2 regions of the Lactiplantibacillus argentoratensis genome follow, and region 1 is predicted to be linked to the other one. Evidence: predicted binding sites of a transcription regulator. Region 1 holds the regulator's gene; the other holds the start of a gene.
The links. The regulator HrcA, encoded in region 1, represses chaperone genes, less so after heat shock. The targets are predictions, from matches to a motif close to TTAGCACTCNNNNNNNNNGAGTGCTAA.
Positions count from the first base shown of each region.

Region 2: the regulator HrcA is predicted to act here: its motif matches at 2,592-2,618, upstream of groES (co-chaperone GroES).

Region 1 covers NZ_CP147647.1:1,655,296-1,665,313, reverse strand. Annotated here, with positions in the region: gene aroA (3-phosphoshikimate 1-carboxyvinyltransferase) at 1-155, shown strand, start outside; gene V7R88_RS07785 (prephenate dehydrogenase) at 158-1,255, shown strand; gene V7R88_RS07780 (shikimate kinase) at 1,257-1,778, shown strand; gene truB (tRNA pseudouridine(55) synthase TruB) at 2,290-3,213, shown strand; gene ribF (riboflavin biosynthesis protein RibF) at 3,226-4,227, shown strand; gene budA (acetolactate decarboxylase) at 4,228-4,938, shown strand; gene hrcA (heat-inducible transcriptional repressor HrcA) at 5,343-6,386, shown strand; gene grpE (nucleotide exchange factor GrpE) at 6,407-7,006, shown strand; gene dnaK (molecular chaperone DnaK) at 7,050-8,918, shown strand; gene dnaJ (molecular chaperone DnaJ) at 9,020-10,018, shown strand, end outside.
Region 2 covers NZ_CP147647.1:567,322-577,339, reverse strand. Annotated here, with positions in the region: gene V7R88_RS02700 (APC family permease) at 1-352, opposite strand, end outside; gene groL (chaperonin GroEL) at 602-2,227, opposite strand; gene groES (co-chaperone GroES) at 2,283-2,567, opposite strand; gene V7R88_RS02685 (type II CAAX endopeptidase family protein) at 2,760-3,404, shown strand; gene V7R88_RS02680 (redox-sensing transcriptional repressor Rex) at 3,535-4,212, opposite strand; gene V7R88_RS02675 (ABC-F family ATP-binding cassette domain-containing protein) at 4,381-6,363, shown strand; gene tsaD (tRNA (adenosine(37)-N6)-threonylcarbamoyltransferase complex transferase subunit TsaD) at 7,284-8,330, opposite strand; gene rimI (ribosomal protein S18-alanine N-acetyltransferase) at 8,335-8,790, opposite strand; gene rimI (ribosomal protein S18-alanine N-acetyltransferase) at 8,783-9,361, opposite strand; gene tsaB (tRNA (adenosine(37)-N6)-threonylcarbamoyltransferase complex dimerization subunit type 1 TsaB) at 9,345-10,018, opposite strand, start outside.

The sequences.
Region 1 (10,018 bases):
CACTAGCTAGTCATGGCGATCACCGAATCGGTATGATGATGGCGATCTCGGCGTTACGGGTCGGCGGTCCCACCGAACTGGTGGATGCCGAAGCAGTGAATATTTCATACCCGACATTCTTCGAAGATTTGGCACGTTTAAACCAGGAGGTGTGAAGATGACGACAATATTGATCAAGGGCTTAGGGCTAATTGGTAGTTCGTTGGCACTAGGCATCAAACAGGGTCATCCGGGTGTGCGAATCATTGGAATCGATCAGGATGCGGCTAGCCTGAGCTACGCGCGCCAGCAAGGAATAATCGATGTGAGTGCGCCCAACCTGGCAGCGGTCGCGGGCGACGCGGACGTAATCATTTTAGCGGGACCGGTAGATGTGATCGTGGCTGACCTGCATCAACTGGCGACGCTGACGCTAAAAGCTGGGGTGCTCGTGACTGATGTCGGGAGTACCAAACAGGTTGTGATGCGTGCTGGTCACGCCCTCCAGCAGCAAGGAGTGAGTTTCATCGGCGGTCATCCAATGGCTGGTTCGCACAAATCCGGCGTGACGGCTGGTCGTGCCAATTTGTTTGAGAACGCTTTTTACTTTTTGGTACCGGGACGGACCGACCAGGCAGCCGTTGAACGACTACAAGTATGGTTACAAGCGACCCACGTCAAATGGTTGACGGTCACGGCGATGCAGCATGATCGGATTGTTGGTCAGCTAAGTCATTTGCCGCATATCGTCGCCGCGGCACTAGTTGATCAGACTCAGGTGGCTTTGGCGGATTCACCACTCGGATTACGCTTAGCAGCCGGGGGTTTTAAAAGTATTACGCGAATTGCCAGTTCGGACCCCACCATGTGGGCGGCTATCCTGATGACTAACGCTGAACTAATAACCAATCAATTGCAGGATTATATTGACCAGTTAATCCGCATCAAAACGGCCATTAGTGCCCATGATCAGCCAGTGCTGCATGATTTTTTTGCGACGGCCAAGGTGACTCGTGACCACTTGGGGCCTGAACGTTTGGGCGGCCTTCCTAACTTTTATGATTTGTTTTTGAACGTTCCCGACCAAGTGGGGGCCATTGCGGATGTTACTCGGCGGTTAGCACAAGCTCAACTGAGCATAGTCAATATTCATATCTTAGAGATTCGTGAAGACGTTGATGGCGTATTACAACTGACATTTAGTGATTTGAAGACGCAAACGCAAGCCGCGTCATTATTAACAGATGCTGGTTATCAGATTGCAAGGAGGAATTAGCATGCGCGCAATTTTAATTGGATTTATGGGTAGTGGTAAAACCACGGTCGGACGGCTTTTAGCAGCTGGGCTAGCAACGGAACACGCTGATTTGGATGACTTGATCGTTCAACGAGCGGGACGACCAATTACGACGATTTTCGCTGAGCGTGGCGAAGGGTACTTTCGGCAAATGGAGCATCAAACGCTGCTGCAGGCCCTCAAAACACCTGGGGTCTTATCAACTGGTGGCGGGACGCCGACCATTGCAATGAATGCAATCAGTCTGAAGCAAAGTACGGTGCCCGTCATCTGGCTGACGGCTGGGGACCAGACTACGATTAATCGGGTCAAAAATGACAGCAGTCGGCCACTAGTCAATGAACTGGATCCGGATGCACTGATTGCCTTGAAGCGGCGGCGTCAATCCTTATACGCCGCGGTAGCCGATTTGACGATTGCCACTGATCAGTTGACACCGCGGCAGATTGCGCACCAGATTCAGGAATGGTTGAATCAGCAAGCTACGGCGCTTCAAGCTTGAAAGCTGATGACGTCGCCAATTGTGGCGTCACTGCCAGTGGCATTTGCAGACAGTGGCGGTGACCTTTTATAATGAAAAATAAATGCTGATGACCGTGCATGTCCCGAAAGAGGCCGCACGGTTTTTTAATGTCTGTAAAGTACGTTCGGCAACTGTGGAAAAGGTGCCAACCCATCTGACGCCTCATTGACCGGTCGTACGGCCCACCACCACCAACGCTTTTGTGGAGCGACCATTGATCTATAGGAAGTGTTTTCGGGTGCGATATGGTTTGCCAATCAACGATTGCGACAACTGGGTAGTCGTTGTCAGCATGCCAGGTGATGGTGTCGAATCAGGACCAGCTTCCGGCTGTCGTCGCTACGACGCCAGCTCCCTGAATTCTGTGATAATCCGCTTACATAGTGGTGAGGTGTGGTATACTGAAAACCGTCGATTAAGAACGATCGAAACGTGGCAAAGCGGTTGGTTGCCACTAGAAACCGAATTTAAATGATTGAAGGCGTTTTTTATGTTGAACGGGATTCTACCATTATATAAACCTCGCGGAATGACGAGTTTCGACTGTGTCGCTAAGATTCGACGACTCTATCAGACCCGCAAAGTCGGCCATTCTGGGACACTGGACCCAAATGTGGATGGCGTTTTACCAATTTGTATCGGCAATGCGACTAAAGTTGTTCAATTTTTAGTCGCTTCCGGTAAAGAATATCAAGGGAGCATCACCCTGGGATTTGCAACGACCACTGAAGATTTAGATGGTGAGGAGATTGCACGCCAGGCGGTCACAGAGCCGTTCACAAATGACGAAATTGATGCTGCGCTGGCACGGATGACCGGGGCCATTACGCAAATTCCGCCGATGTTTTCAGCGGTAAAAGTAAATGGACGCCGTTTATATGATTATGCTCGCAACGGTGAAACCGTCGAACGCCCAGAACGACACGTCACTATTAGCAGCTTCAAGCAACGTCAAGCCGCTACTTATGATCCGTCAACCCAGACGCAGACAATCTATTTTACGGTCGCATGTAGTAAGGGGACTTACGTTCGGACACTCGCAGTGGATGTTGGTAAAGTGCTCGGGGTGCCCGCGGTGATGAGCGACCTGACCCGGTTAAAGAGTGGCGGTTTTACTTTGGATGAGACCGTGACCTTCGAGGAAATCGCGGCCCATGTTGAAGCTGGCACGGCGGGGGCACTACTAGCGCCCATCGATAAAGCCTTAGGGCAGTATCCGCGGGTCACGTTGACGGATGAACAGTGGCAACGCGTTAAAAACGGTGCTTTTATTACTGCGGCAGAAGGACAACAAACTGATCCAGATGCGAACACGATGGTTGCGTTAGTTTACCAAAACAGCCTAAAATGTCTATATAGTTATCGACCGGACGAACAGCGGTACAAGCCGTTCAAAATGTTTGCGGTCAATTAAGGAGTTTTTGTCATGCAGGTGATTAATTTAAAGTATCCCGTGGCGTCTGGTCAGATTCCTGACGGACCGATCGTATTGGCCCTAGGTTTTTTTGACGGCGTTCACCGCGGACATCAGCAAGTCGTTGCAACGGCCCGGCAAGCTGCTCAGGCCCAACACGCCCAACTGGCAGTGATGACGTTTGACCAGCATCCGTCAGTTGTTTTTAAACACACTGATCCCCAGCAAGTCCGTTATTTAACGACGATTGATCAGAAGACGGCGTTAATGAGTGAGCTCGGCGTTGACATTCTATATGTGCTTCACTTTGACGCCACGGTCGGGGCCATGCCCCCCCAAACGTTTGTCGATCAGTTGATCGTTGGCTTACACACGCAAACGGTGGTTGCTGGTTTTGACTACACGTACGGACCGGCTGATATTGCGAACATGCAACGTTTGAATGATTATGGTCATGATCGGTTTGAAATCATTGAGGTCCCTAAGGCGGAACTAGACGCCGAAAAGATCAGCTCAACGCGGATTCGCCGTGCTTTGGACACTGGTGATATCGATACGGCCAACCGGTTACTCGGTTATCAATACGAAACGGCTGGCGAAGTAGTTCATGGTGAAGCACGGGGCCGCACGCTCGGCTTTCCAACGGCGAATGTCGCGCACGGACCCAATACCCGGGTTCCTGGAATCGGCATCTACGCGACGATGGTGCAGATTGGGACACGCTGGGTCATGGGGATGGCCTCAGTTGGACGAAATGTCACGTTTGGTGACCACCGACCAATCACGGTGGAGATCTACTTATTAGATTTTCAAGGGGATCTATATGGACACAATTTAACGGTGCGTTGGGGGCACCGGATGCGTGGTGAAATCAAGTTTGCCGGGGCTGATGCCTTGGTTGCACAATTAAAGCGGGATGAACAAAACACCCGTGACTATTATGTGGCGCATCCCTTTGTGGTGACACCCCGGATTCAAGTTGCACAACAATCAGATCGTTTGGAGGCACAATGAATGGACACAACAACAATTTTTCAACACGGCACACTAGGCTTACTCGTTCCGGGCTTATTTGACGGGACGATTACGGCCGGTGAACTCTTGACTCATGGTGACACCGGGATCGGGACACTAGACGGCCTCAATGGCGAAGTGATTATTTTAGACGGTCACGCCTACCAAGCACGCGAGGATGGCAAGATTCGTGAAATTCAGCCTGAAGAGACGTTGCCATTTGCATCAGTACACTTTGAGAAGCCTGACATCAGCGCGCAATTAGCGCTAACCACCCAAGCTGACTTTGAACAGCAAGTGGTCCGCGATTATCGGCTAACTAACGTGTTTGCGGCTATTCGGGTCGACGGGACCTTTGCAAAAATCAAGACGCGGGTCGCACCTCGCCAGGAGCCACCGTACAAAACCTTGGTTGCGGCTACGACGACACAACCGGAATTCACCGGCGAACACGTTGATGGCACGATTATTGGCTACTATGCACCGCATCTGTTCCAAGGTGCCACAGTCGGTGGCTTTCACTTACATTTCCTGAGTAACGATCATCAATTGGGTGGCCATTTGCTGGGCTTTGAGGTCGAACAGGCGACACTGAAAGTTCAACATTTTGCTGATTTTCACGTCCACTTACCGATCGACAATGAGGCGTACCTGCAAGAACAATTTGATAACGAAGCGATTGATCATGCTATCAATAAAGCTGAGCGTTGATCAGTTGACTACTGATTGCCGTTAAGGCCGGCACCTTAGCTTGAAAAATGCATGTGACCAAGCCAAAAAAGTCTCGCGAGTTAGTAGCTCGCGAGACTTTTTTTATGACGACGATGTGCGAAAACGTTGGCAGAGAGTGTGCGGGCGCCCGTTGGAAACATCGATTAGGCTGCTAGGCACCATGCTTGCATTGTGAAGGGTGAGGGTGTATATTAGCACTCGTAAGTAAGGAGTGCTAATTGTTAGTGGCAATCCACTAAATCCAGTCATGGTGGTACTTGCCGTCCTAATAATTTATGCATTCTTTTATAGAAATACTTTGTCTTTCCTTGACTTTCATCAGGGTGGTTGTTATATTAGTAATTGTGTTAGCACTCCATTAAGTTAAGTGCTAAAAAGAGGTGATGATCACGTTAACTGAACGACAAAGCCTAATTTTAAAGGCCATTGTCCGTGACTATACCGAGGGCGGTAATCCAGTTGGATCCAAATCGCTAGTTCAAGAGCTACCGATCAAGGTCAGCTCGGCGACGATTCGTAATGAAATGGCCCGGCTAGAGGATTTGGGATTGATCGTCAAAACGCATTTGTCTTCAGGGCGCATTCCATCGATTAAAGGATATCGGTACTATGTTGATCATATCCTAAAGCCTGAAAGGGTTGATGGGAAGGACTTGAAGGTGATTCAACATTCATTGGGTGGTGAATTCCACAAGATCGATGAGATCGTCGCTCAGTCGGCGGATATCTTGTCACAACTGACAAGTTACACGACCTTTACATTGCGACCTGAACTTAAAGATAGTCGATTGAGTGGTTTTCGACTCGTGCCACTGGGTAATCATCAGGTGATGGCCATTCTGGTTACTAATAATGGGGACGTTGAAAATCAGACGTTCACCATTCCGAGTGACATTACTGGTGATGATCTGGAGCCGGTTGTTCGTTTTATTGACGATCAACTGGTTGGCCTGCCGTTACAAGACGTCCTCCGTCAATTAACGCATGAGATTCCGTTGAAGCTTGCACAGTATTTGCAAGATCCAGACGGCTTCTTAGATATTTTTGGCAGTGTGTTGTCCAAGGCAGCCTCCGAGCGCTTCTATGTTGGTGGTAAGCTGAATTTATTCAACTATACGGACCAGCAAAGCCCCAAAGAGTTACAGTCATTGTACTCGTTACTTGACCAAACGGACCGGTTAGCTAATGTGATTGGTCCGCCGGGTCAACGGATTCAAGTCCGGATCGGTAATGAGATCACCAACGATTTGTTGAAGAACTACAGTTTAATTACCGCGACTTATGATGTCGATCAGCACGGGCAGGGTGTGATTGCCTTGCTCGGGCCGACCGCCATGCCATATTCACGGATGATTGGACTGATGGGTGCGTTCCAACGAGAATTAGCCCGCAAATTATTAGATTATTACCGGTACTTTGACGAGTGACGGACAGGGAGATGAAAACATTGGCAAAGAAATCAACGCGGACGACGCCGGAAGATTCACAAGCGTCAACAACTGATTCAGCAGCAACGTTAACTGCCAGTGAAGCCACACAGGCAGCGACGAGTGCGGCTGATGATCAAGCTGAACAAACGAAAGCAGTCGATCCAACACAACAAATTACTGATCTAAAAGCACAACTTGATGCGAAAGACGATCAGTTATTGCGTGCACAGGCGGAGATCGTCAATATGCAAAACCGCAACAAGAAAGAACAAGCGGCGCTGCTCAAGTATGATGGTCAAGCACTTGCAAAGGATGTCTTACCAGTTTTGGATAACTTGGAACGGGCCTTAGCAACGCCGGCTGACGATGAGGCGGCCCAACAGTTGAAGAAGGGTGTCGAAATGGTTTATGGCCATTTACAAGATGCTTTGAAAAAACATGGGGTCACCGAAGTTGCGGCTGCGGGCGAAAAGTTTGATCCTAATATTCACCAAGCTGTTCAAACGGTGCCAGTTGATGATGATCATCCAGCTGATACGGTGGTACAAGTCTTACAACGGGGTTACCTATTGAAAGATCGGACCCTCCGTCCAGCAATGGTTGTTGTGGCACAGTAATTAATCAATAAAAATACTAAATTAAAAAGAGGTTTGTTAATTTATGGCAAGTAATAAAATTATCGGGATTGACCTCGGGACTACTAACTCAGCGGTAGCGGTTCTTGAAGGTAATGAACCTAAGATTATCACCACTCCTGAAGGTGGCCGGACGGTTCCTTCAGTTGTGGCGTTCAAAGATGGCGAAACTCAAGTTGGTGAAGTTGCCAAGCGGCAAGCAATCACTAACCCGAATACGGTAGCTTCAATCAAGCGTCACATGGGTGAAGCTGGATACAAAGTTAGCATCGAAGGTAAGGACTACACCCCACAACAAATCTCAGCAATGATCTTGCAATACATCAAGGGTTTTGCTGAAGATTACTTGGGTGACACGGTTGAAAAGGCCGTTGTGACGGTGCCAGCTTACTTTAATGATGCCCAACGGCAAGCAACTAAGGATGCTGGTAAGATTGCTGGCTTAAACATTGAACGGATTATTAACGAACCAACGGCGGCAGCTTTAGCCTATGGTTTGGATAAGACCGACAAAGATGAAAAAATCTTAGTTTATGACCTTGGTGGTGGGACGTTTGATGTCTCCATCTTGGAATTAGGCGACGGGGTCTTCGAAGTATTATCCACAAATGGTGATACCCACCTTGGTGGTGACGACTTTGACCAAAAGATTATCGACTGGTTAGTTGATGGCTTTAAAGCGGACAACGGCGTTGATTTATCAAAAGACAAGATGGCCTTACAACGGTTAAAGGATGCTGCTGAAAAAGCTAAGAAGGACCTTTCTGGTGTTTCTGAAGCCCAAATCAGTTTGCCATTTATTTCCGCTGGTGCTAGTGGCCCATTGCACTTGGAAACCACGTTAACACGCGCTAAGTTCAACGAATTGACTGCTGACTTAGTTGAAAAGACACGGATCCCTGTTGAAAATGCCTTGAAGGATGCTGATTTATCAGCTAGCGACTTAGACGTTGTCATCTTGAATGGTGGGTCAACTCGGATTCCAGCTGTTCAAGAAGCTGTTGAAAAGTGGACTGGCAAAGAATCTAACCATTCTATCAACCCTGATGAAGCGGTTGCCTTAGGGGCCGCTGTTCAAGGTGGTGTGATCACTGGTGATGTTAAAGACGTTGTATTGCTTGACGTTACGCCACTTTCACTCGGTATTGAAACCATGGGTGGGGTCTTCACTAAGTTGATCGACCGTAACACGACGATCCCAACCAGCAAGTCGCAAGTATTTAGTACGGCGGCTGATAATCAACCAGCCGTTGATATTCACGTGCTCCAAGGTGAACGGCCAATGGCAGCAGATAACAAGACGTTGGGACGTTTCCAATTAACGGACATTCCAGCGGCACCACGTGGTGTTCCTCAAATCGAAGTTAAGTTTGACATCGATAAGAACGGGATCGTTAACGTATCTGCTAAGGATATGGGAACTAATAAAGAACAAAAGATTACTATCAAGAGTTCATCGGGTCTTTCTGACGACGAAATTGATCAAATGGTCAAGGAAGCCAAGGAAAACGAAGAAGCCGATAAGAAACGTAAAGAAGAAGTTGACTTGAAGAACGAAGTTGACCAATTGATCTTTACTACCGACAAGACTTTGAAAGATCTTGAAGGCAAGGTTTCAGAAGATGAAGTTAAGAAAGCCAAAGATGCTCGTGATGCTTTGAAGAAAGCTCAAGATGATAACAACATTGACGAAATGAAGGCCAAGAAGGACGACTTGAACAAGATCGTTCAGGACTTATCAGTTAAGTTGTATCAACAAGCTCAAGAAGCTCAGGGTGCACAAGGCGGTGCCGACAGTAATACTGCTGGCAATGCCAACTCAGCCAAGGGCAGTGATGACAACACGGTTGACGGTGATTTCGAAGACTTGGATAAAGACAAGGATAAGAAGTAGCACCGGCAGAACAAAAAGGCCAAGGCCACGTGGCTTTGGCCTTTTTGCTTTAAATATGCTAGTATTAATGAGACTTAATTAAGGTTCATTAGGAGGTTACAATGGCAGAGCAAGACTTATATAAGGTTCTGGGTGTTGAAAAGGATGCCAGTCAGGACGAAATCAAGAAGGCGTACCGCAAGCTTTCGAAGAAGTATCATCCTGATTTGAATCATGAACCTGGCGCGGAAGAAAAGTTTAAAGCTGTCAATGAAGCGTACGAAACGTTAGGCGATGCCCAGAAGCGGGCACAGTATGATCAATTCGGATCGACTGGTGGCCAACAAGGCTTCGGTGGCGCCGGCGGTTTCGGCGGTCAAGACTTTGGTGGCTTCGGCGGCGGTGGCGGCTTTGAAGATATTTTCAGTTCCTTCTTCGGTGGTGGCGCTGGTGGTTCACGGCGTTCTAACCCAACGGCCCCGCAACAAGGCCGAGACTTACAGTATGAGATGACACTGAAGTTTGAAGATGCGATCTTTGGTAAGAAGACGACCATCACCTACAATCGTGAGGAACAGTGTGAGACTTGTGGTGGTTCTGGTGCCAAGCCGGGGACATCGCCGGTGACCTGTTCGAAATGTCATGGTGCGGGCTATATTCAGGTCCAGACGAACACACCACTCGGTCGGATGATGAGCCAACAAGTTTGTGACGTTTGTCATGGAACTGGTAAAGAAATCAAGGACAAGTGTGCCACTTGTGGTGGCTCTGGTCATACTGAACAAAGTCATTCCATCAAAGTGACGGTTCCTGCTGGAGTTGAAGAAGGCCAACAAATGCGGCTTCAAAATCAAGGTGAAGCGGGAACGAATGGTGGCCCTTATGGTGATTTATTCATTATCTTCAGAGTTGAGCCAAGTAAGGACTTTGAACGGGATGGTGCGACGATTTACTTCAAGTTGCCGATCGACTTCGTTCAGGCCGCTCTTGGTGATGAAGTTCAAGTTAAGACGGTTCACGGGGACGTTAAGTTGAAGATCCCAGCTGGTACTCAGACGGGGACAACTTTCCGGTTACGTGGTAAAGGTGCACCACGATTACGTGGCAATGGCAACGGCGAC
Region 2 (10,018 bases), 1.1 Mb from region 1:
AATCGACTAACAGTGAGCCCCCGGCAACTAATCCGGCTGGCCGCCCCCAGTTCGTACTTGCCACCACGTAGGCGCCACCGCCAGATGGATAAGCCCGAATAATTTGTCGGTACGACATCGTAATAGCAAACAACAGCACTAACACAAGCGCCGCCACGTACAATTGATACATCAACGCGGCCGCTGAAAGTGTAATCAAAACGGTCGTAATCTGTTCAGTACCGTAAGCCACCGATGATAGCGCATCTGACGATAGCAGCGCCAGTGCCTTGAACTTGGTGAGTGCTTGCCCACCCTCGTCCATGGTTTTTAACGGTTTCCCAATAACTAACCGCTTTAAATAACGCCACATGATAATAACTCCTTTATTCCAAAATAATTATCCCAAAGTAAACTGAGTCAAAGTAGATTCTACTACTTTACCCTGCCAAATACTACCAGTTAAATGTCGGGTGCTTCGCCGCACCCACATTTTGCGTTAACGACTAATCCTACCGCTCTAATATGGATAAATCAATACCTTTATTCTAGTCGATTCACACCCTAACAGCACTAAAAAAGCACTTACTCAGCCGAGTAAGTGCTTAATGTTACGATTTGTTTACATCATACCGCCCATACCTGGGTTTGGTGCGGCTGGTGCAGCTGGTGCATTTTCTTCAGGTTTTTCAGCAACAACGGCTTCAGTCGTTAAGAGAAGGGCTGAAACAGAAGCGGCATTTTGTAAAGCAGAACGCGTTACCTTAGTTGGGTCCACGATACCAGCTTTGATCATGTCAACCCATTCATCAGTTGCGGCGTTGAAACCAACACCTGGCTTTTGTTCCTTCATCTTTTCAACGATAACAGAGCCTTCCAAACCAGCATTTTCAGCGATTTGGCGAACTGGTTCTTCCAAAGCACGTTTAACAATGTTGATCCCAGTTTGAACGTCACCAGTTTCCTTCAATGCAGCAACATCTTTGATAACGTTAATCAAAGCAGTACCACCACCAGCAACAAAGCCTTCTTCAACGGCGGCCCGAGTTGCGTTCAAAGCATCTTCAATCCGGTATTTACGTTCCTTCAATTCAGTTTCAGTAGCGGCACCGACACGAACAACGGCAACCCCACCAGCTAATTTAGCTAAACGTTCTTGTAACTTTTCTTTGTCAAAGTCAGAAGTTGTTTCACCGATTTGGTTACGGATAAATTCAACCCGTTCTGAGATAGCATCCTTGGAACCAGCGCCTTCAACAATGGTGGTGTTATCCTTAGTAACCGTAACTTTGTTGGCTTGACCTAATTGATCGATGGTCGTGTCCTTCAATTCAAGGCCAAGGTCGTCAGTGATAACCGTCCCGCCAGTTAAGATAGCGATATCTTGTAATTGTTCCTTACGCCGATCACCAAAACCGGGTGCCTTAACGGCGACAACGTTAAACGTCCCACGCATCTTGTTCAAGACTAAGGTTGGTAAAGCTTCACCAGAAATGTCATCAGCAATGATCAACAATGGCTTGCCTTGTTCAACGATGGATTGTAATAGTGGTAAGATATCTTGAATGTTTGAAATCTTCTTATCAGTAATTAAGATATATGGATTGTCAAGATCCGCTTCCATCTTATCATTATCAGTAACCATGTATTGTGATAAGTAGCCGCGGTCGAATTGCATCCCTTCAACAACGTCTAAGCTAGTATCAACACCACGTGATTCTTCAATCGTGATAACACCGTCATGACCAACTTTTTCCATGGCTTCGGCAATCAATTTACCAGTTTCTTCACTTGCTGAAGATACAGAAGCGATTTGCGCAATATCTTCTTGCGTCTTAACTTCGTGTGCCATAGCGTGTAATGAGTCAACCGCCGTCTTAGTAGCTTCTTCAATCCCCCGACGAATGCCAACAGGGTTAGCACCGGCCGTAACGTTCTTCATACCTTCATTAACGATTGATTGTGTTAAGACCGTTGCAGTAGTCGTCCCATCACCAGCGATGTCATTAGTCTTTGAAGCAACTTCAGAAACTAACTTAGCACCCATGTTTTCGAAATGATCGTCTAATTCGATCGCCTTAGCAATCGTTACACCATCATTAGTAATTGTTGGTGAACCATATGATTGTTCCAAAACAACGTTGCGACCCTTAGGACCTAACGTTGACTTAACTGTGTCAGCTAATTGATCGACACCTTTTAGCATCGCTGAACGTGCATCTTCAGAGAACTTTAATTCTTTAGCCATTATCTCTATTCACCTCATGAATTTAATTTATTTTAAGTTGCGCAATTTAAATGGATTAGTCTTCGATTGCAACGATATCTTTTTCGTGCAATACCAAATACTTAGCACCTTGATACTTGACTTCGGTACCGGCATACTTATCGAATAATACTTGATCGCCGACCTTCACGCTGGGGTCAACTTTTGTCCCGTTATCTAAAACACGACCGTCATTGACGGCAACAACCTTACCGCTTTGGGGCTTTTCCTTAGCGTTATTGGCAATGACAATACCGCCAATTGTTTGTTCTTCTTCTTCTTGTTGTTGCAAGATAACGCGATCTCCTAATGGTTTTAACACGTGAATCCCTCCATTTATTCTTTTTTAGCACTCCTCAACCTCAAGTGCTAATTACATTGTCAACTATATCATTTTAATTCAAGATTGCAAGTGATTTGTCAATTATTAGTCAAAGAATGTCAAATCGACTATAATGAATACTATTGAAGTATCAATAAATCTTAAATCAAACTTTTAAAAGGACGTGACTTGATGGTTAATCGCCGCCAATCAATCTTTATTCTTATCATCTACTTTATTATTTACGCACTACCGAGCGTCCTTGTGACTGCTTTCCATCAGCTAGGGGCCCAAGTATTCGTGATTCAAACGGTCGACTACTTAGTCGGTGCAATCCTACTCATCTGGTTGGCGAGTCGCATGCGGACAAAAAACGTTGTTGAAAAACAACCAAGTAACTGGTTCATGACGTTCATCTGGGGATTGATTGGACTTATCCTAGTCATCCTCGGTCAAGTCATTATTTTAAAAATCACGGCTTTGATGGGCCAATCAACAGCCTCAACCAACACGACCACCCTCTTAACCGTTGGGCAACAATATCCCGCGTTCTTCCTAGCCATCATTGTCGGTGCACCCATTATGGAAGAAATCGTCTTCCGCAAAGTTATCTTTGGTAATCTAAGTGCGGTCACCGGCCAAATCGGCGCGGCCTTGATTTCCAGTGTGCTATTTAGTTTTGCACATGCGGATGGTCACTTTATCCTCTACGCCTTTATCGGGTTATTATTCTGCTGGCTATATCGGCACACCGGTCGGATTCAAACGTCAATGACGGCGCACATCTTAATGAATGCCTCGGTCGTGTTACCTACGTTATTAGGGCTAGTACACTAACATAACTTCTAGGCCAAACGATTACGGTTGGCGTTCACCAGCTATTGACTCTTAGTACGCGAAAAGGCTTCCCTGAAAAATTCAGAGAAGCTTTTTCGTATCAGTTTAACCTCAAAGATGAAACTGATTATTAATCTTCAGTCTCATTTTCATCGTCATTACCATTGTCACCTAATTGCTGACCGTAATGTTCAATGAAGTAGATCAATGTTTGTAATTCGTTGGTCAAATCAACGTTCTGCACCCGTACTGTCTCCGGAACGGAGATTCGTAACGGCGTGAAGTTCATGATTCCTTTGACGTTTGCATCAACCAAGTCATCGGTAATTTTCTGAACAACCGTGGTTGGTACCGTTAAGATAGCAATCTCAATCTGTTGTTCGATCAATTGCTTTTTGAGCTCCGTCATTGGGTACACTGGAACCCCACTTTGGACCGTATTGGCAATCGCCTCGTTGACATCAAATGCTGCTGAGATGCGGACATTACTGTTTTTGTGAAAATTAAAGTTCAGTAGGGCGTGGCCCAAATTACCGACCCCAATTAAAGCAACATTCGTTAAGGTGTCTTGATTTAAAATCTTTTTAAAAAATGCGAGTAACGTTTCAACGTCGTATCCATACCCTCGTTTTCCGAGCGCCCCAAAATACGAGAAATCTCGCCGAATCGTTGCTGAATCTACTTTAACCGCCTCGGACAACTCGGTCGATGAGACCCGCTTCTTATCTGCATCTAGCAAGATATTTAAGTAGCGGTAATAAATCGGTAACCGTTTTGCCGTTGCCCGTGGAATTTTTGTTTCTGCCATTCGGACGTGTCCTCCTAATTAAAAGTTTGTGAATTTGCTGACACTATTCTAGCATAACGTGTGACTTTGTGAAATAATAATTACTTATTATTCCTAATAATTGGGTCAGACCGTTACAATATGCTACAATTATGTCACGAATTAAATGTGAAAGGAGCTTAATAAAGCGTGATTTTACTACAAGTACAGCAAGTTATGCGGCGTTTTGGCGCCGATGTCTTGTTCGATAACGTACAAATGGACATTCAAGAACACGCCCGGGTAGCCCTCGTCGGTCGAAACGGGGCCGGAAAATCAACCTTACTTAAAATGATTGCCGGTGAAACGGTACCGGACGAAGGCCAGATTTCAATGCGTAAGGGCTTAACGATCGGTTACTTGGCGCAAGACCAGGGGCTAGATAGCAACAATACGATTTGGGAAGAAATGAGTAGCGTCTTCGCTGAGTTACATGCCATCGAAAAACGGATGCATCAGCTCGAAAATCAATTGAGTGACCCCGCAATTATGAATGATGAGCAGGCTTATCAACAGACGTTGAAAACCTATGATCAAATTCAGACGGAATTTCAACAGAAAAACGGCTACGGTTACCAAGCCGAGATTCGAGGCGTGCTGCACGGTTTTCAATTCGACGCCGACGTGTACGATAAGTCGGTCACGGCACTATCTGGTGGGCAAAAGACCCAGTTGGCCTTGGCCAAGTTGTTACTTGAAAAACGGGACTTACTCATCCTTGACGAACCGACGAACCATTTGGACGTCGAAACCCTTACTTGGTTGGAAAGTTATCTCCAATCTTATTCCGGCGCGCTGCTAATCGTCAGCCATGACCGCTATTTCTTAGACCGGGTCGTTAACGAAGTCTATGACTTATCACACCACGAAATGGTGCACTACACTGGCAACTACGACCAGTTTGTGCAAGAAAAAGCGGCCCGAATTCAAGCACAGTGGAAACATTACGAAAAACAACAGGCAGAAATCAGCAAACTTGAAGACTTTGTTAATCGTAACATTGTGCGTGCTTCTACGACAAAACGCGCCCAGGCTCGGCGGAAGCAGTTAGCCAAGATGGACCGCCTTGACCGCCCTGATAGTGACGAGAAAACTGCCCACTTTGGCTTTCATGCGGCTAAACAAAGCGGCAACATTGTGTTGACCGTCAAAGATGCAGCCGTGGGCTATGATGGTCAGATTCTTTCGGAACCCGACAACTTGAATATTAAGAAACATGAAGCTATTGCTATCGTTGGACCGAACGGTATTGGCAAATCGACTTTCCTAAAGAGTATTTTGGGACAGATTCCATTCATTAAAGGCCAGGCCGTTTTTGGCACCAACGTCGTTACGGGCTACTATGATCAAGAGCAACGTAATTTAAACGACAAAAAAACCGTCCTCAGTGAACTTTGGGATGAACATCCCACCACTCCTGAAAAAGACATTCGGACCATTTTGGGCAGCTTTCTCTTCACTGGTGAAGACGTTGATAAACCCGTTCATGCCCTATCTGGTGGCGAACGGGCCCGATTACTGTTGACCAAACTTGCCATGCAAAATGACAACTTCTTAATCTTAGATGAACCAACTAACCACTTGGATATCGATAGCCGTGAAGTTTTGGAAGTCGCCCTCAACGACTTTGACGGCACCCTTTTATTCGTGTCACATGACCGCTACTTCATCAACCAAGTCGCCACGAGTGTCGTAGAGGTTTCTCCGGAAGGCACGGAACTCTTCTTAGGTGATTACGACTACTACATCGACAAGAAACAAGAACAAGCTGAAATCGCGGCTGCGGCTGCTAGCCAAGCGGCCGAAAAAGCTGCTGAAGCCAGTGCAGCGTATTCAACCAGTGCCACCAATGCTGCTCCCCGCTCCAAAGGCCAGCAAAATTACCAAGCCAGCAAGCAGCAACAGCGTGAAAAACGTAAGCTTGAACGCTCAGTTGCCGCCCTGGAAGAACAGATGACTGCCTTAGATGGACAAGCCACACAGATTCAAACTGAAATGGCGCAACCTGAAGTATCGGCCGATGTTGGTAAACTACAAGACCTACAAAAAGAACTTGAAGCCATCAATGCTCAACAAGAACAAGTTGAAACCGAATGGACCGAACAAGCCGAAGCTTTAGAAGAACTGAACTAACTTTCCAACAACTCATCAGATAAAAATAATAGTCGCCGCAAGAATTAATACACTTCTTGCGGCGACTATTATTTTGCCCCTATCCGCGGCATAAATCATGATTAAAAGAGGATGATTCCTAGAATCAAAAACGACCAGCTTAGGCCCGCTGGAAACAGTTCGGGTTAGCGTAAACCTGCTTAGTTCGTTCGTCCTACACCGACCTCCAGGCATTTCTGCCAATTGCCGGAACGTGGTGGGCACAGATTTAAGCCGAAGCCCACGTCTTAAATACTGGCCTTGCACTAACCCAGCAAAGAACGCTTGCTAAGTGAAATTTCACCACTGGGCATTGTCAGAAACGCCTTCCAGTCGGGATAGTATTCGAATGGCAGACTGTGAGGTACCCAACTTTTGATGAATTGGTCGTTGCTTTTCATAAATGGTAATTTTGTCAATCAACTGTCAGACTGAAAGTAATATTGAGATAGCTTACTATTTTGGAATCACCATAGTAATAATCGAGCACCTCAACAAAGTAGTTAATGTAATCTTAAAGTCTTGTTTAAAGTTCCATTATCAAAATAGCCAACGACCAATTGTACCAAGTTAAGTGGCCGTTCATCAGCCATTCGAGCGGCTTACCGACCGGAGGGGCTGGGTGACAATGCTCAGTAGCCAAATTATTCTTAGTCGGAAGTGTTTTTCTTCCGGCTTAGAATAAGACTCGTATTTGAGATGACGCGGGTTGTGCGTTAGCTCAAATCGATGTCGGCTTACGTTCCAGCAATTGTCACCCAGCCCCGGAGGTCGGAATAGGACGCGCACCGGCTGACGAACAGGAATCCACCTAACCGGCACGTTTTAATCATAATTAATGAAAAGATACTAAAACGGGTGTGGTAAGAATTGACTTTTCACACCCGTTTATAACTGCTTCATTACTTCAACATGCCTGGCATCCAATCAAATTCTAAACTTGGATCGGCATTCAGCGACGCGTCGCCGAATTGGTGATGCTGATATTGAACATAGCCCGCAGCACCAATCATGGCACCATTATCACCGCATAGCTTTAGAGGCGCTAAGATTAGTTCGGTGTCAGGGAAAGCGGTTGGTAGATTTTGTTGTAACCGTTCACGTAGCCCCTGGTTCGCTGCAACCCCACCGGCTAAGACTAATTGCTTAACTGGATATTGTTTGAGGACACGTAACGTCTTACTCATCAGAACATCAACCACGCTGGCTTGAAAGCTAGCCGCTAAATCGTTCTTATCCAGCGTCGCGTCAATTTGATCTGCGTGATGAACCGTATTGATGAACGCGCTCTTCAGCCCACTAAAACTGAAATCATAGTTGTCTTCATCAATCATTGCTCGTGGAAATTTAAAGGTATCGTGACCTGCATGGGCCATCTCATCAATGACTTTACCTGCCGGATAAGGAACACCCAATACCCGACCGATTTTATCATAGGCTTCACCAGCGGCATCGTCACGTGTCTCACCAATAATTTCAAACTGCCCATCCGCTTGCATGTAGACCAATTCAGTATGACCGCCAGAAACTAATAGTGCCATTAGCGGAAATTCGAACGGCTTAACAAACCGAGCGGCATAAATGTGACCAGCCATATGGTTGACTGGAATCAACGGCAAGTGGTGAGCGTATGCCACCGTCTTGGCTGCATTGACGCCAACTAACAGTGCCCCGACTAACCCGGGACCATACGTTACGGCGACCGCATCCAAGTCAGCATACGTCACGTGCGCCTCTTGAAGTGCGGCTTCAATACAAATTGTAATTTGTTCAATATGATGACGGCTGGCAACTTCAGGAACCACGCCACCAAACCGTTTGTGACTATTAATCTGAGTTGCAATCACGTTGGATAAAATCTCATGGCCATTTTTAATTACTGCCACACTGGTCTCATCACAACTGGACTCAAACGCTAAAATCAAGTTTTGTTTTTCCACGGTTCCCATCCTTTTAATTAATCATTTTACGCATGATCCACGCATCTTCTTCAGGATCATGATAATACTTTTTACGCGTGGCAATCTGGTCAAAGCCACATTGCTGATACAAGCGCTGAGCGGCGAGATTACTGGCCCGGACTTCTAGGAATACGGGTCCTGCCGATAATTGTGCTAAGCAGGCTGTTAATAACCACCGCGCATGCCCTTGACGCTGATAGGCCGGATCAATTGCAATATTCGTAATTTCGGTCTCATCAAGCACCGTTGAGCGGCTGACAAACCCGATCAGTTCATCCTGCCACCGTAATAAATCATAGTGTACCGTTGGTAACGCCATGTCCGCCGCAAACGTTGCTTGCCGCCAAGGTGCACCACCGGGATATGCTAACGTCGCTAACTGGTAACAAACTCGGACGGCTTCGTCCGCGTCAAGCTGCGTACTGGCGACAAGCCGCCGTTCAGTCATCCGTAGCTACCGGAATACGATAAGTCATATCAATAGCATCTTCATGGTCGCCAAAATAGTAGCGTTTCTTGATGCCGGTCTTTTCAAACCCTAAATCGCGGTAAAGTTGTTGCGCAATCGTATTACTGTAACGAACCTCAAGGGTCACCGTTTGGTAATGCAACTTACGCGCCCGCTTCATCATGACTTGCATCATAAAATGGCCGAGTCCCTGACCTTGAACATCGGGATGGACAGCAATATTGGTGATATGTGCATCTTGGCGGCGATCATCAAAGACACAACCACAGAAAGCGACGAGGCGATCTTCATGACGCATCACAATATAGAAGCGACCACTCTGTCGGCGAAGTTCCGTCTTAAACGCATTTTCATCCCACGGTGTTTGCCCCGCATATACGGCCCGTTCAATGGCTAGCATCTCGGGCACGTCGGTAATCAGTGCGCGTGAGACATAGTAATTGACTTCGCCCACTTTTACGATGTGATTCTGAATAGCCAATATGCGTTGGCGGCGCTGATTGCCACCGGTCGTCATTTTCTGAAAGTACTCCTTAAATTTTCTCAACATAGGGCGCATGTTCCTTTTCTGGGTGCTTGGCTTGCCAATCACGTTCAGCTTGCGTTAAACGCAAATAGTTTGGCACAAAGTTATGAATTTCACTCACAGGTGTCATCGTTCGACCCATCAAGCCGAGTACCACGGCCTGGGGCAAATCAAGTTGTGGCGCTGCTCGCACGAACTGCTTGGCTAACGATTGCTGCAAAACTTCTGCGTATTGATCGACGTCGGCGCCGACAAAAGTAATCGGCTCGTTATAGCTCGCCAATCGTTGGCCCCACTCGGTCACGCTGATATGCTGATCGGCGACAACGGCAACTGGGTGCTGGTTCTGAATCCGATATAACCCGGCAAAGATGTTATCACGACGCGCATCAAATAACGGCGCCACTAATTGGCCTTCCGTCACAATGTTGCCAGCTAACACGGCCAAACTCGATACACCAACTAAGGCTTTATCTAATGTAAAGGCAAGTGTTTTAGCAGTCGTCACGCCAATTCGCAACCCCGTATACGACCCTGGTCCGGCAGCAACGACGATCCGGTCTAAATCAGCTGGTGCCAATTTAGCTTGAGCCATGGCTTGTTCAATAATCGGTAATAATGTACTACTGTGGTTACGGCCAACATTAGTGGTCGTTGTGGCCAAAATCTGGGTATCTTCTA